Regions from separate parts of the Rhizobium sp. P1_C7 genome, predicted to be linked through region 1. Evidence: riboswitches for the same ligand, from Rfam matches in the RefSeq annotation. Region 1 holds a riboswitch; the other holds the start of a gene.
What was found. Region 1 has a riboswitch for thiamine pyrophosphate ahead of thiB (thiamine ABC transporter substrate binding subunit). Riboswitches for the same ligand answer to the same signal wherever they lie in the genome.
Positions count from the first base shown of each region.

Region 2: another riboswitch for thiamine pyrophosphate. It lies ahead of thiM (hydroxyethylthiazole kinase); the one in region 1 lies ahead of thiB (thiamine ABC transporter substrate binding subunit).

Region 1 is NZ_JBFUAL010000006.1:176,832-183,359, reverse strand. It holds gene AC1D2R_RS11555 (ABC-F family ATP-binding cassette domain-containing protein) at 1-114, opposite strand, end outside; gene AC1D2R_RS11550 (thiamine diphosphokinase) at 118-774, opposite strand; gene AC1D2R_RS11545 (MarR family winged helix-turn-helix transcriptional regulator) at 816-1,346, opposite strand; gene AC1D2R_RS11540 (MDR family MFS transporter) at 1,468-3,003, shown strand; TPP riboswitch at 3,064-3,180, shown strand; gene thiB (thiamine ABC transporter substrate binding subunit) at 3,265-4,248, shown strand; gene thiP (thiamine/thiamine pyrophosphate ABC transporter permease ThiP) at 4,248-5,882, shown strand; gene AC1D2R_RS11525 (thiamine ABC transporter ATP-binding protein) at 5,875-6,528, shown strand, end outside.
Region 2 is NZ_JBFUAL010000013.1:21,542-28,069, forward strand. It holds gene putA (trifunctional transcriptional regulator/proline dehydrogenase/L-glutamate gamma-semialdehyde dehydrogenase) at 1-735, opposite strand, end outside; gene AC1D2R_RS20290 (Lrp/AsnC family transcriptional regulator) at 854-1,324, shown strand; gene AC1D2R_RS20295 (LysR family transcriptional regulator) at 1,347-2,306, opposite strand; gene AC1D2R_RS20300 (MFS transporter) at 2,425-3,825, shown strand; TPP riboswitch at 3,928-4,024, shown strand; gene thiM (hydroxyethylthiazole kinase) at 4,074-4,877, shown strand; gene thiE (thiamine phosphate synthase) at 4,874-5,509, shown strand; gene thiD (bifunctional hydroxymethylpyrimidine kinase/phosphomethylpyrimidine kinase) at 5,506-6,327, shown strand; gene AC1D2R_RS20320 (3-oxoacyl-ACP reductase) at 6,324-6,528, shown strand, end outside.

The DNA of each region.
Region 1 (6,528 bases):
GCCAACAAGGCAGATCTTGTCTCCGGGCTCCACTTGCAGCGCAGCACCCGCCAGAAGCGGTGCGCCTCCGAAGCTCAGGAAAATATCATCGAGTTTAAGAATGGGGGGCGCCAAAAATCAGACTCCGGAAAGATCATAGGGGCGGGCGAGCACGATGGCGCGGCCGCTTTGAAGAGAGAAGCGTACTGCGCCCTCTGCGACATTGGAAATGGTGCGTGACGAACCGAACGGCAAATTGAAATCGGCCAGCGGATAGCGCGCATTCTCGATGAACAGCCCACGCAGCTCGCTGAAGCCGGGAACCGAGAAGAGACTTCCCTGCGGGAGATCAAGGCTGATCGTGCCTGCGACGAGCGGCACGGCCTCTTCGCTGCCCGAGGTCAGCAGCACGTCCAGGCCCTGTTCGGCGAGGCTGACCGCATAGATCAGATGCTGGAGCGCATGATCGGAGCGCTCGCCGGCAAGTGCGCCGGCAAGAATCAGCCGAGTTGCACCGCGCTTTATGGCCTCGGATACGGCGATCTCACCATCGGTCGAGGCCTTTGCCGCCGGGTAGGGTTGCTTCGGCACATGTGCAAAGGCGCTCTCAAGATCCGCAGGCGTGGAATCGAAGTCGCCGACCCAGAGCTCGGGCATGGCGCCCAGAGCGGCGGCATGGCGCATTCCCCCATCGGCAGCAATGAAGCGCGTGCCCGCGACCGCCTGGCGCAGCCGATCGGTCAGTCGCAACTCGCCGCCGAGAAGAATGGTGAAGGTGGATTGGCTCATGGGCATTGCCCATAGCGCAAAGCAGGGGGGAAGGGAAAGGGCGCAGATCAGCCTTCGTCGGCCACATCCTTCATGCGAGCCTGAAACACAGCCTCGAAGCCGGATATGTATCTGTCGAAAAGCTTCGCAAAGGTGTCGATATCCTCTTTTGGCCAGTCCTCGACGATTTCGGAGACGATAGCAAGCTTCTGGGCCTTCAGTTCCGACAGCAGTCTCTGTCCTAGCGGCGTCATGACCACGACGATCCGGCGAGCATCGGCCTGGGACGCCTTTCGACGAAGCACATTGCGGCTGACCATGTCGGCGACGACACGGCTCGCGCGCGATGGGTCGATGCGCATCATCTCGGCAATGGTGCCGATCGTGACCTCGCCGGCGTCCTGCGCGCGCCGGACTGCGTCCAAGACGTCGAGATGCGAAAGTTCGAGGCCGGGCGCGATGCTCTGTATGGCAAGCCGGCCGATCAGCCGCCGGCCCGTCATGAGCCGCATGCGGGTCATGCTTTGGCCGATGTACGTTACGCCTTCGCTTGTCTCGGCGGGGTCGATATCGGCAGATTCGGTCGCGGTCTCGTTCATGAAGAAAATCATAGCAGAAGGCGTCGGCAATGAGAACATGCAAATGTCATGAATGTGACATTGACAATTATATGCCAATAGCACATAAATCCGGCGTGACCCAACTCGGATAAGAAGCCCCATGGATATGCAAACTGCCCCGGCGCCGCTCGTGACAGATCACCGCCGCCGGCTCGTTCTCTTTCTTTTTTTGATGACCGCTATGTTCATGGCAACGCTTGACAACCAGATCGTCGCGACGGCTCTGCCGACAATTGTCGGCGAGTTCGGTCATCTTGAGCGATTCAGCTGGATCGGTTCGGCCTATCTTCTGGCGGTGAGCGCGGTGATGCCGCTCTATGGCAAGCTCGGGGACCTCTTCGGCCGCAAGTATGTGATGATGGCGGCGATCATGATCTTTACTGTCGGGTCTGCCGTCTGTGGTCTGGCCGTCTCCATGAATACTCTGATTGCCGCTCGCGTCCTGCAAGGACTTGGCGGCGGCGGCATCATGGTGTCCATTTTCGCGGTCAACGCCGACCTGTTCGAGCCGCGCGAACGTGCGCGCTACCAGAGCTATTCGAGCCTCGTGCTGATGGCCTCAGGCGCCATTGGCCCCGTTCTCGGCGGTACGATGAGCGACCTTTTCGGCTGGCGCTCGATCTTCCTAGTCAATGTGCCGATCGGCTTTGTCGTGCTGGCCGGACTTGCCTTCATGCTTCCCTACCGCAAGCCGAACCGGCGTCCGAAGATCGATTATGCGGGCGCGCTCCTGCTTGCCCTGACCACGACATGCGTGGTGCTTGCGGCCGATGGCAGCCAGCTCTTCGGCTCGCTCATCTCCCCGCAAAACCTGTGGATCGTTGCCTTCGGTGTCGTCTGTGCCGTCGCATGGGTCCTCGTCGAGCGCCGCGCGGCCGAACCGATCATTCCGCTGTCGCTGTTCCGCAACTCCACATTCGGCCTGTTGCTCGTCATGTCGATCATGAGCGGCGCGATCGGCATCGGCATGGTGAACTATTTCGCGCTTTTCCTGCAGACGACGACCGGCCTTTCACCGTCGGCAGCCGGCGGCCTCTTCGTTCTTCTGACCGGCGGCATCGTGTGCGGCTCCCTGTCGGCCGGGCGCATCATCTCGGCCACCGGACGATACAAGCCCTTAGCAGTCGCAAGCCTGACCTGTAGCGCGGCCGCGTTTGTGCTGCTTTCTCTGGTTCACGCGGGAACGCCGATCTTTCTGATTGGGGCCGTGATGGCGTTTCACGGCATCGGTGTCGGCCTGGCGCAGCAGGTCCCGATCATCGGCGTGCAGAATGCCGCACCCGCCCGCGACGTCGGTGCAGCGACCGGATCGGTCACACTGTCGCGCATGGGCGGGGCATCGATTGCGATTTCCATGTATGGCGCGATCGTTGGTTCGCAGCTTGGCAGAACGGGCCTCTCCATTCCCGGTGTGACCGACATCGAACAGCTGACGCCTAAGATGATGGCGGCTTTGCCGGATGCCACCCGGCATGCCGTGGCGGATGCCTATTCCAGCGCATTCACGCCACTGTTCATGACCTCCTGCGCGATCGCGCTCCTCGGTCTTCTGGCAGCTCTGATGTTGAAGTCGGTGCAGTTGCCGCGAACAGGGGAAATCAAGAAGCTTGCAGCGGCCGCCGAAGCGGCTGAATAAACAGCAGGAGGCGGGGGACGCCGCCTCTTGCCAGACGCCGATCGCGACGATACACCTTTTCCCGCTCTAACGGGGTGCCTTGTGTCCATCGGACATGGGGCTGAGAGGCTTTGCAGAAGCTAACCCGCGGAACCTGATCCGGTTAACACCGGCGGAGGGATTAGACGCGTGACATCAGGCACCGCCCTTTTCCCCTTCAAGAAAACCTAGAGGAGAGGTGCCATGCCCATATTCAAAAACCACTCGTTCATCGCCGCCGCCATGATAACGCTTGTCGCACTGCCGATGACGCCGGCAAAAGCTGCCGACAAGACGCTGACCGTGTATACCTACGAGAGCTTCACGTCGGAATGGGGGCCCGGCCCCAAGGTGAAGGCAGCGTTTGAGAAGACCTGCAACTGCACCGTCAATTTCGTCAGTGTGGCTGACGGCGTGGCCCTGCTTTCGCGCCTCAAACTCGAGGGGGCCGGCACCAAGGCCGACGTCGTACTCGGCCTCGACACCAATCTCATCACCGAAGCCAAGGCGACTGGCCTGTTCGATGCCAGTGGCGTCGATACCGCCGCCTTGAAGGTTCCGGGTGACTACAGGGACGATGTCTTCGTTCCTTACGACTATGGCCATTTCGCAGTGATCTACGACACGCAGACGATCAAGAACCCGCCGCAGAGCATGAAGGATCTGGTCGAAGGCGATTCGACGCAAAAGATCGTCATTGAAGACCCGCGCACCTCGACGCCGGGTCTTGGCCTGCTGCTGTGGGTGAAATCCGTCTATGGCGACAAGGCGCCGGAAGCCTGGGCCAAGCTCAAGGGCCGAGTCCTGACGGTGACACCCGGCTGGTCGGAAGCCTATGGGCTGTTCACCAAGGGCGAAGCGCCGATGGTGTTCTCCTATACGACATCGCCGGCCTATCATATGGTTGCGGAGAGTACCGATCGCTATCAGGCAGCCGCGTTCTCCGAGGGACACTACATCCAGATCGAAGTCGCAGGCCTGCTGAAGAATGCACCTGACAAGGAACTTGCGCGCGACTTCCTGAAGTTCATGGTAACGCCGGACTTCCAGGATACCATCCCGACCAACAATTGGATGATGCCCGTCTCGGCAACATCCCAGCCGCTGCCCGACGCCTTCGGTAGGCTCGTCAATCCGTCGAGGACCTTTCTCATGAGCTCGGACGAGGTCGCCAAGAACCGCAAGGCCTGGATCGGCGAGTGGCTGGCTGCGATGAGCATGAACTGATGCTGCTGACCGCAGCCGAAAAGCGATCCGCAATAACCGGCGGGGCGGTCAGCCTCGCCGCTATCGTCTTTTTCGTCTGCCTGGCGACGGTTGCGCTGCTCGTGTCGAGTGGTGCGGTTTCGATGTCCGCGGCGCTTTTCGACCCCTACATACTGAGAGTCGTGCGCTTTACGTTGCTGCAGGCACTGCTATCGACCGTTCTGTCCATCGTCCTTGCCATTCCGATTGCGCAGGCGCTGGCGCGCCAGCCGCGTTTTCCCGGCCGCACCTGGATCATCCGCCTTATGGCCGTGCCGATGGGGCTGCCGGTGCTGATCGGCGCATTGGGCCTGATCGGCATATGGGGTAGGCAGGGCATCCTGAATTCAGTTCTGACAAGCGCCGGCATTGCCGAGCCGATCAACGTCTACGGACTTACCGGCATCCTGCTCGCGCATGTCTTCTTCAATCTGCCCCTGGCTTGCCGGCTGATGCTGGCAGCTCTCGAGCGGGTACCGGGCGAATACTGGCTCGTGGCGAGCGGTCTCGGCATGCGGCATGGCTCCGTTTTCCGCTTCATCGAATGGCCCGTACTGCGTTCCATCATCCCGGGCGTTTCGGGCCTGATTTTCATGCTCTGCGCCACGAGCTTCACACTGGTGCTGACCCTTGGCGGGGGACCTGCCGCGACGACCATCGAGGTCGCGATTTACCAGTCGCTGCGTTTCGATTTCGATCCTGGTCGTGCCGTCGCGCTTTCGTTGCTGCAGATCGCGCTCACCGCCATCGTTCTCGGCGTGCTTGCTCTTTTTCCGGCGGCGGGCGATGACGGGCTGACATCGGGCAAAGCCGTACGAAGACCTGATGGAGCGCTGCTTGGCGCCCGCCTCGTCGATAGCGGCGTGTTGGTGCTCACCGTGTTTTTCCTAGGCTTGCCTCTGATGTCCATCGTGGTCGCAGGTCTTCGCGCCAATCCGATGAAACTGATCGCGGAGCCGATCTTCTGGCAAGCGGCTCTCACCAGTGTTGCAATTTCGCTTTCTGCTGCCCTTGTGTCGCTCGCCCTTTCGGGCGCCCTCGTGCGTGCACGCCATACGATCTCTCTGGAGAGGAAAAAGGGCCGAGGCGACCGTGCGTTCTTCGCGGCGATGGGAAGCGCCTCTTCGCTGGTGTTGCTCGTTCCGCCGATTGTCCTTGCGACGGGCTGGTTCATGGCGCTGAGGAGCATCGGCGATGCCGGCACCTGTGCGCCGGCCCTCATTGTCATCATCAATGCACTGATGTCTCTGCCATTTGTGATGCGGGTGCTCGAGCCGGCCTACTCCATTCATCAACGGCGGACGCAACGGTTGCGCGCCAGCCTTGGCATCTCCGGCCTTGCCCGTTTCCGCCTGATCGATTGGCCGGCGCTGTCCAAGCCGGTTCTCACTGCGCTGTCGTTCGCCATGGCGCTGTCGCTGGGTGATCTCGGCGCCGTCGCACTGTTCGGCTCGGACAGTTTCGTGACGCTCCCCTGGCTGGTCTACAGCCGCATGGGCAGCTATCGAACGAACGATGCCGACGGACTGGCGCTGATCCTCGGGGTCATCTGTCTCCTTCTGACGATTGCAGGCACGATGGGTCGGTCCCCCAGGGAGGCTGCGTCGCATGGCTGATGGAATCGAAATGCAAAATGTCGGCCTACGGTTGGGTGGGCACGAGTTTTTCTTCGATTGCGAATTGCCGGCGGTGGCCGTCATTGCGGTGACGGGCGCCTCCGGGGCAGGAAAGTCGACATTTCTCAATTTGCTCGCCGGCTTCGAGGTCCCGACGCAAGGGCGGATCCTAATCGCGGGACATGACGTCAGCGCTGTGCATCCGGCCGGCCGGCCGGTTTCGCTTGTCTTTCAGGACAACAACCTGTTTGCGCATCTCGATGTTTTCACCAATGTCGGGCTCGGTATCGATCCGGCCATGAAACTTTCGCTGGCCGATCGGTCGTCGATCGTTTCGGCATTGGAAAAGGTCGGCCTCCGCGGTTTCGAGATGCGGATGCCGGCGACGCTTTCCGGCGGGGAGCGCCAGCGCGTTGCCTTTGCTCGCGCGCTTGTTCGCAGGCGGCCGGTGCTGCTGCTCGACGAACCCTTTGCAGCGCTCGACCCCAGCCTGCGCAACGATATGGCAGCGTTGCTTCTGGAAATGCATCGGGATACCGGGAACACCGTGGTCATGGTATCGCATGATCCGGACGAGGTTCGCCAGATTGCGGACCATGCTGTTTTCATCGAGCACGGCCGGGTCGCCGTTAGCGCTCAGATTGCA
Region 2 (6,528 bases), on a different contig from region 1:
GTCCGTGTAGTACCGCTTAGCATCGGCGCCGGTCGTGGCAGCTTCGCCGAGCATGTCATAGGAGTATCGGAAACCGCGCTGCTCGAGCGTCCTGGCACGCTGCAGCGCTTCGTCGATGGTCTCGCCGGTGACGAACTGCTCGCCCATCATGCGCATCGCCATGTCGACGCCCCGGCGAATGACCGGCTCGCCGCAGCGCGCGATCAGCCGCGTGAGAGCCGCAGACAGGCTGCGATCGTTGACCGTCGATGTCAGCTTGCCGGTAACCACGAGGCCCCAGGTTGCGGCATTGACGAAGAGCGAGCGACCACCGCCGAGATGGGCTTTCCAGTCGCCCTCGGAGACCTTGTCGCGGATCAGTGCGTCACGCGTTGCGGCGTCGGGAATGCGCAGCAGAGCCTCGGCAAGGCACATCAGCGCCACGCCCTCCTGGCTGGAAAGCGAGTATTCGTGCACAAGACCTTCCACTCCTGTGCCCTTGTGCTTGGCGCGTAGCGCTTCGATCAGCTTGCGGGCAGTTTTTGCGGCGGCTTGCCGGATCTGATCGGGAAGAACTGCGGCATCGACGAGGCGGGGAACGCACACGGTTTCAGGCGTGCGATAGGCTGCCGTGATCGCCTGCCTCAGATTGCTCTGAGGGCGGATGGCCGGTGCAAACCCGTCAAAGGGATTTGCAGCGCCATCTGCCTGCTTTATGGTGGCCTCAGCCGCTACCGCGCCATTGATGATCGTCATATCAGCTCCTATCGGGACAGGCGGACAAACTAGCAGATTTCAAAAGGTCAATTTCACTTGATTTGTGGCTCACAAATCTGTATTTCGCCATTGATTTATCATTCCCGAGGGAATTATCGTGATTACTTCAAGCCACGGCAGAGAAATCGACCAATTCGACCATAGGATAATCGAAGCGCTGATGGCTGATGGCCGGATGTCGGTGACGGACCTTGCAAAGCGCGTCGGACTCTCCAATACCCCTTGCCAGGTCAGGCTCAAGCGACTGATTGAAGATGGCTACATCCTGGGCTTTCGCGCCATCATCGACGTCAACAAGCTCGGCAGGAACCATGTTGCCTTCACCGAGGTCAAGCTTTCCGATACGCGTGAGAATGCCCTGAACGCCTTCAACATCGCGGTCAGGAAGCTGCAGGAGGTCGAGGAATGCCACATGATTGCCGGCGCCTTCGATTATCTGCTCAAGATCCGGACGTCGGACATTGCAAATTATCGTCAGGTTCTCGGCGAGAAGATCTCCAGCCTGCCGTTTGTTGCAAACACGTCGACCTTTGTGGCCATGGAAGCGATCAAGGAAGCCGGCGTTTAGGGCCGACGGAACAGTCGGGACACTAAGCGGCTCGGGAAACGCTTGACGTGCAACCGGAAGCCTTCAGCGCCGCCACAACGATGTCGACAAACAATCTGCGGAACCATACCGATCGGCCGTCAGCACGGTCGACGCGCCGATAGAGCATGGTGACCGGGTCTGCGGGCAGGTCGAGCGGCGGCACCGAGATCGAAAGTCCATGGAGTTGCGCCATGCATCGGGCAATCGATTCCGGAATCGTCGCGATGGCCGGCATTGCCCTTAGCGCCGTCGGCAGGGCCGAAAAGCGCGGTACGGTCGCAACCACCTGACGGCGCAGACCGACGCGGCCAAGTGCGACATCGAGGTTGTTGGCGCTGTTGCCTTCGAAAGACACGGTCACGTGCGGCGTCTTGACGAAGTCCTCGAGCTTCAAGGGAGCCTTCAACCTCACCTGCTCGGGATCGAAGACGCAGATCGAAGACTGGTTGAAGAGTGGCGCACGAATGTGCCAGGACGCGGGTTCCTCATGCACCGACACGCTAAAGTCATAGGCGCCTTCATCGAGCATACGCGCAGCGTCGCGTTTGTCGGACGCCACGCCGACCAGTCTGGATCCGGGCGAGAGTTCGCGCAGGCGCGCCACCAACGGGCCGAAAAACGCCGACTCCAGATTGTCGCACATGCCGATCCGGAATTCGCCCTGCCAGCTTGCGGGATCGAATGCCGTCGGCGGACGAATGGCCCGCTCGATGCCTGACAGTGCGTCTTCTATCGCCGGTGCGATCGCAAGAGCCCTTGGTGTCGGCTGCAGCCCTCGTCCCACCCTGACGAACAACTCGTCGTCCAGCGTCTCGCGCAACCGCTTCAACGCAGCCGACAGACCCGGCTGGCCGAGCAAAAGACGCTCGGCGGCACGGCTGACGTTCCGTTCCTGCATCAGCACGGAAAATGCCAGCAGCAGGTTCAGGTCTATCTTGCGCAGGATCACATCATTCATCATCGCTAGTAATACCTGACATAGGTACTATCAATTTGCAATAGGTTCGGAAGGTGTACATTTTCTCGTTTCTCTGTCGCCAGATCCTCGCGCGGCGTCAGCACGAAAGGTACGATCACCGATGACTATTTCCAAACCGAAAGGCGGAGCCGGCCTGGCTCTGCTGCTGCTCTGTGCTGCCAATTTCCTTGATGCCATGGACGTATCGACCATCGGCGTGGCGCTTCCCGCCATCCAGGCGGAACTCGGCATGAAGGCCACATCCCTGCAGTGGGCGGTGAGCGCCTACGTCCTTGGATACGGAGGCTTCCTGCTCTTGGGGGGCCGTGTTGCCGATGTCTTCGGGCATCGTCGCACCTTCCTCTGGTCTCTCGGTATTTTCGCTGCGGCCAGTATCGCCGGCGGTTTCGTCGACAGTGGGCCGACGCTGATTGCCGCACGCCTGGTGAAGGGGATTGCCGCCGCCTTCACGGCGCCAGCCGCCCTTGCGTTGCTGCTCTCCGTATTCGGCGAGGGCAATGCGCGCGCAAAGGCGCTCGGGGTGTTTGCCTCCACAGGGGCCACCGGATTTGTGCTCGGTATGGTCCTGGGCGGCGCGGCGACCATCGTCAGCTGGCGGGCAACGCTCGTTATGGGCGCGCCTGTCGCCATCATTGCGCTTGCGGTCGCCCCCTTCGTTCTCCCTGCAGATCAGCGAAAGGAAGGCCCGCGCCCGACGTTCGATTGGGCTGGCGCCCTGACGATCACCCCCGGCCTCCTGCTCTTCGTCTTCGGTATCACCAACGCCGCAGCCGCGGGCTGGGACGCGCTACCGACATGGAGCTCGCTTTTCGCCGCCGTTGTCCTGATCGGCCTCTTCCTGGTCGTCGAGGCGCGTCATGCCGATCCGATGGTGCCGCTTGCCATCTTCTGTCGAGCCAAACTCAGCCATGCCAACGCCGTCGCCGCGCTCTTCCAGGGCGTCTATGTCGGCTTCCAGTTCATCGCGACGCTTTACTATCAGAACGTCTTCGGCTGGTCGGCCTTTGCGACCGGCTTCTGCTTCGCCTTCGGTGGCGTCTGCGTGATGATACTGGCGCCGCGCTTTGCGGCAATCGGGCAGAGCCGTGGCACAACCGCCCTCATGACATTAGGCGTCGCGTTGCAGGCGGCGAGCTATATCCTCTGGATCTCGACGGTCGGTCACATCCATCCTGTGCTTCTGGTGGCGCTCTCGCAGATTCCGCTCGGCGTCGGCTATGCCATGACCTATCCTTCGGTACAGGTCGCAGCGCTGTCGGACGTCGAGGAGGACAAGTCCGGTCTGGCGTCAGGGCTGCTATTCGCCTCGTTCCAGATCGGCGGCGGCATCGTGCTCGCCGCGGCATCGGCGGTATTTGCAGCCGCACCGGGCTTCGGCTGGGATCCGTATTTTGCTGGCATCTCCTTCGTTGCGACCCTGTCTGTCGCGGTGACGCTTGCCGCTGCCTTGGGGCCGCGAACATCGGCTCGCCGGGCAGACGTCTACCAGGCAGCCGAATAGCCGGGCTGCTGCGAGGCCCGACCAAGGTGTCACGGCCGGTATCTCCTGTCGTGACAGACTTTTGAAGTGACAGGCGGCGTGTTTCCTGCAACAAGATGGTCCATTGAGAGACAGGGGCGTTCGCCGGAAGGCGGACTGAGAAGCACCCTTGGAACCTGAACCAGATAATGCTGGCGGAGGGAGTCGCTCGGGACCTTCCGCGATCGTGCGTTTCGTCTCTGCGTCTTGCTCCGCGTGAAAGGGGCAACATGCAAGACCAGACCTCGCCGGGTGAAGCTCTGAACGCGATGCGAGCGCAGACGCCGCTCGTGCAATGCATCACCAATTTCGTCGCCATGAACATCGCTGCCAATGTGCTGCTGGCTGTCGGCGCCTCGCCTGCCATGGTGCATGCCGAGGAAGAGGCCGGCGAATTTGCCCGCATTGCCGGCGCGCTGACCATCAACATCGGCACCATTTCCTCGGCGTGGATGAAGGGGATGCGCGCGGCTGCAGAAGCGGCGAACGAGAGTGGCAAGCCCTGGGTTCTCGATCCGGTTGCCCACTACGCGACCGGCTTCCGGCGGGAGGCAGTCGGCGCGCTGCTTGAATTGCGTCCCACCATCATCCGCGCAAACGCGTCCGAGATCATTGCCTTGTCAGGTGAAGCGAGCCGTGGCCACGGCGTTGACAGTCGCGATGCCGTCGAGCACGCCGAAACCTCGGCCCGGCACCTTGCCAGCACCCATGGGACGGTTGTTGCCGTCACCGGGGCGACCGACTTCATCACCGATGGCCAAAGAGCTGTTCGCATCGACGGTGGCTCGCCGCTGATGCCGCAGATAACGGCACTCGGATGCTCTCTCACCTGCCTGGTTGGCGCCTTTGCCGCGACATGTCCGCGTGCTCCTTTCGACGCAACCGTCGCAGCGCTCGCGACCTTTGCCGTTGCCGGCGAGGAGGCGGCTCGAAAGGCGGATGGGCCCGGCTCGTTTTCGTGGCGGTTCCTCGACAGCCTCGCCACGGTCGACGGCGCTTTCCTGGATCGCCATGCAAGGATCCGCACGGCATGACGCGCCTCGATCTCTCGCTTTACCTCGTGCTCGACCCTGATCTGTGCGCCGACCGCGGCATGGTCGAGACCGCCCGCGCGGCCGTTGCCGGCGGAGCGACCGTCGTCCAACTGCGCGACAAGCATGCGGACACGGCGCGGACAATAGAGACGGGCCGGGCTCTGAAGGCAGCACTTGCAGGCACCGGCGCGCTTGTCGTCATCAACGATGACGTGGAAGCGGCAATCGCCATTGGTGCTGACGGGCTTCACATCGGCCAGGACGACACGGGCGCATACGCGGCACGCCAACGGATCGGCACCGAGATGATCCTCGGCCTCTCCGTCGAGACGGAGGCGCTCGCGGCTTCAGTCGACCCGGAGCTCGTCAACTACGCCGGCATTGGCCCGGTTTTCGCGACGCCGACCAAACCCGACCACAAGCAGCCGATCGGCATTGCCGGTCTGGCGCGCCTCGTCGAGGTCTGCCCCGTGCCGGCCGTTGCCATTGGCGGGCTCAAGGCCGGGCATGTCCGTGACGTCTTCGCAGCCGGAGCCGACGGGCTGGCTGTCGTCTCGGCGATCTGCGGCACCCCCGATCCGGAAGCTGCAGCCCGCGGCTTCATCGACCTCATCAGAGAGGGAGCAAGATGATCCGCAATGTCCTCTCCATCGCAGGATCCGACCCATCTGGCGGTGCCGGCATCCAGGCCGACCTCAAGACATTCGCCGCCCGGGGGGTCTACGGCATGGCAGTGCTGACGGCGCTGACGGCGCAGAACACGCAGGGTGTTTCCGGCGTTCATCTTGTCCCCGACGCCTTCGTGGCTGATCAGATCAGAGCAGTCTTTGCCGATGTGCGTGTCGATGCCGTCAAGATCGGCATGATTGCCAATGCCGAGATTGCCGCTGCGGTGGCAGACGCGCTCCACCCACACAGGGGAATTCCGATCGTGCTTGATCCTGTTATGGTCGCCAAGGGCGGCGCCAACCTTCTGGATCCGGCGGCCGTCGACGCCCTGACGCACCGGCTTTTGCCGCTGGCAACGCTATTGACGCCGAATCTGCCGGAAGCAGGTGCACTTCTTCATGAAGCAGCAGCGGAAAACCGCCAGCAGATGGCGGATCAGGCGCAGCGGCTGCGCGCGCTCGGACCGGCGGCGCTCCTCGTCAAGGGCGGCCATCTCGTCGGCGATGAGAGCCCAGATGTGCTCGCAACGTCCGGTGGGCTGAGCTGGTTCGAGGCTGCCCGGATTGCGACTGCAAACACCCATGGGACAGGCTGTACGCTGTCGGCCGCGCTGGCTGCCGAACTGGCCAGAGGAGCAACGCTGTTTCAAGCAGTGATGGACGCGAAATCCTATCTCGTCTCTGCCGTCGCGCATGCCGATAGGCTCGACGTCGGTAAAGGCCACGGCCCCGTCCACCATTTCCACGAGGTTTGGAAGGCAAAAGAAGGATACGGGCAATGACACCGACAATCAGCCAGCAGACGGTCATCGTCACCGGCGCCGCCCGGGGCCTCGGAGCGGCCATCGCCACTGCATTTGCCCGCGAAGGGGCAAAGGTCGCGATCAACTATCGAGGAAGCAGAAGGGAGGCCGAGGCGCTCGCGGCCAGCCTCGGCAACCGCGCCAGGGCGTTCAAGGCGGATGTGCGCGATGGGCAGGCCG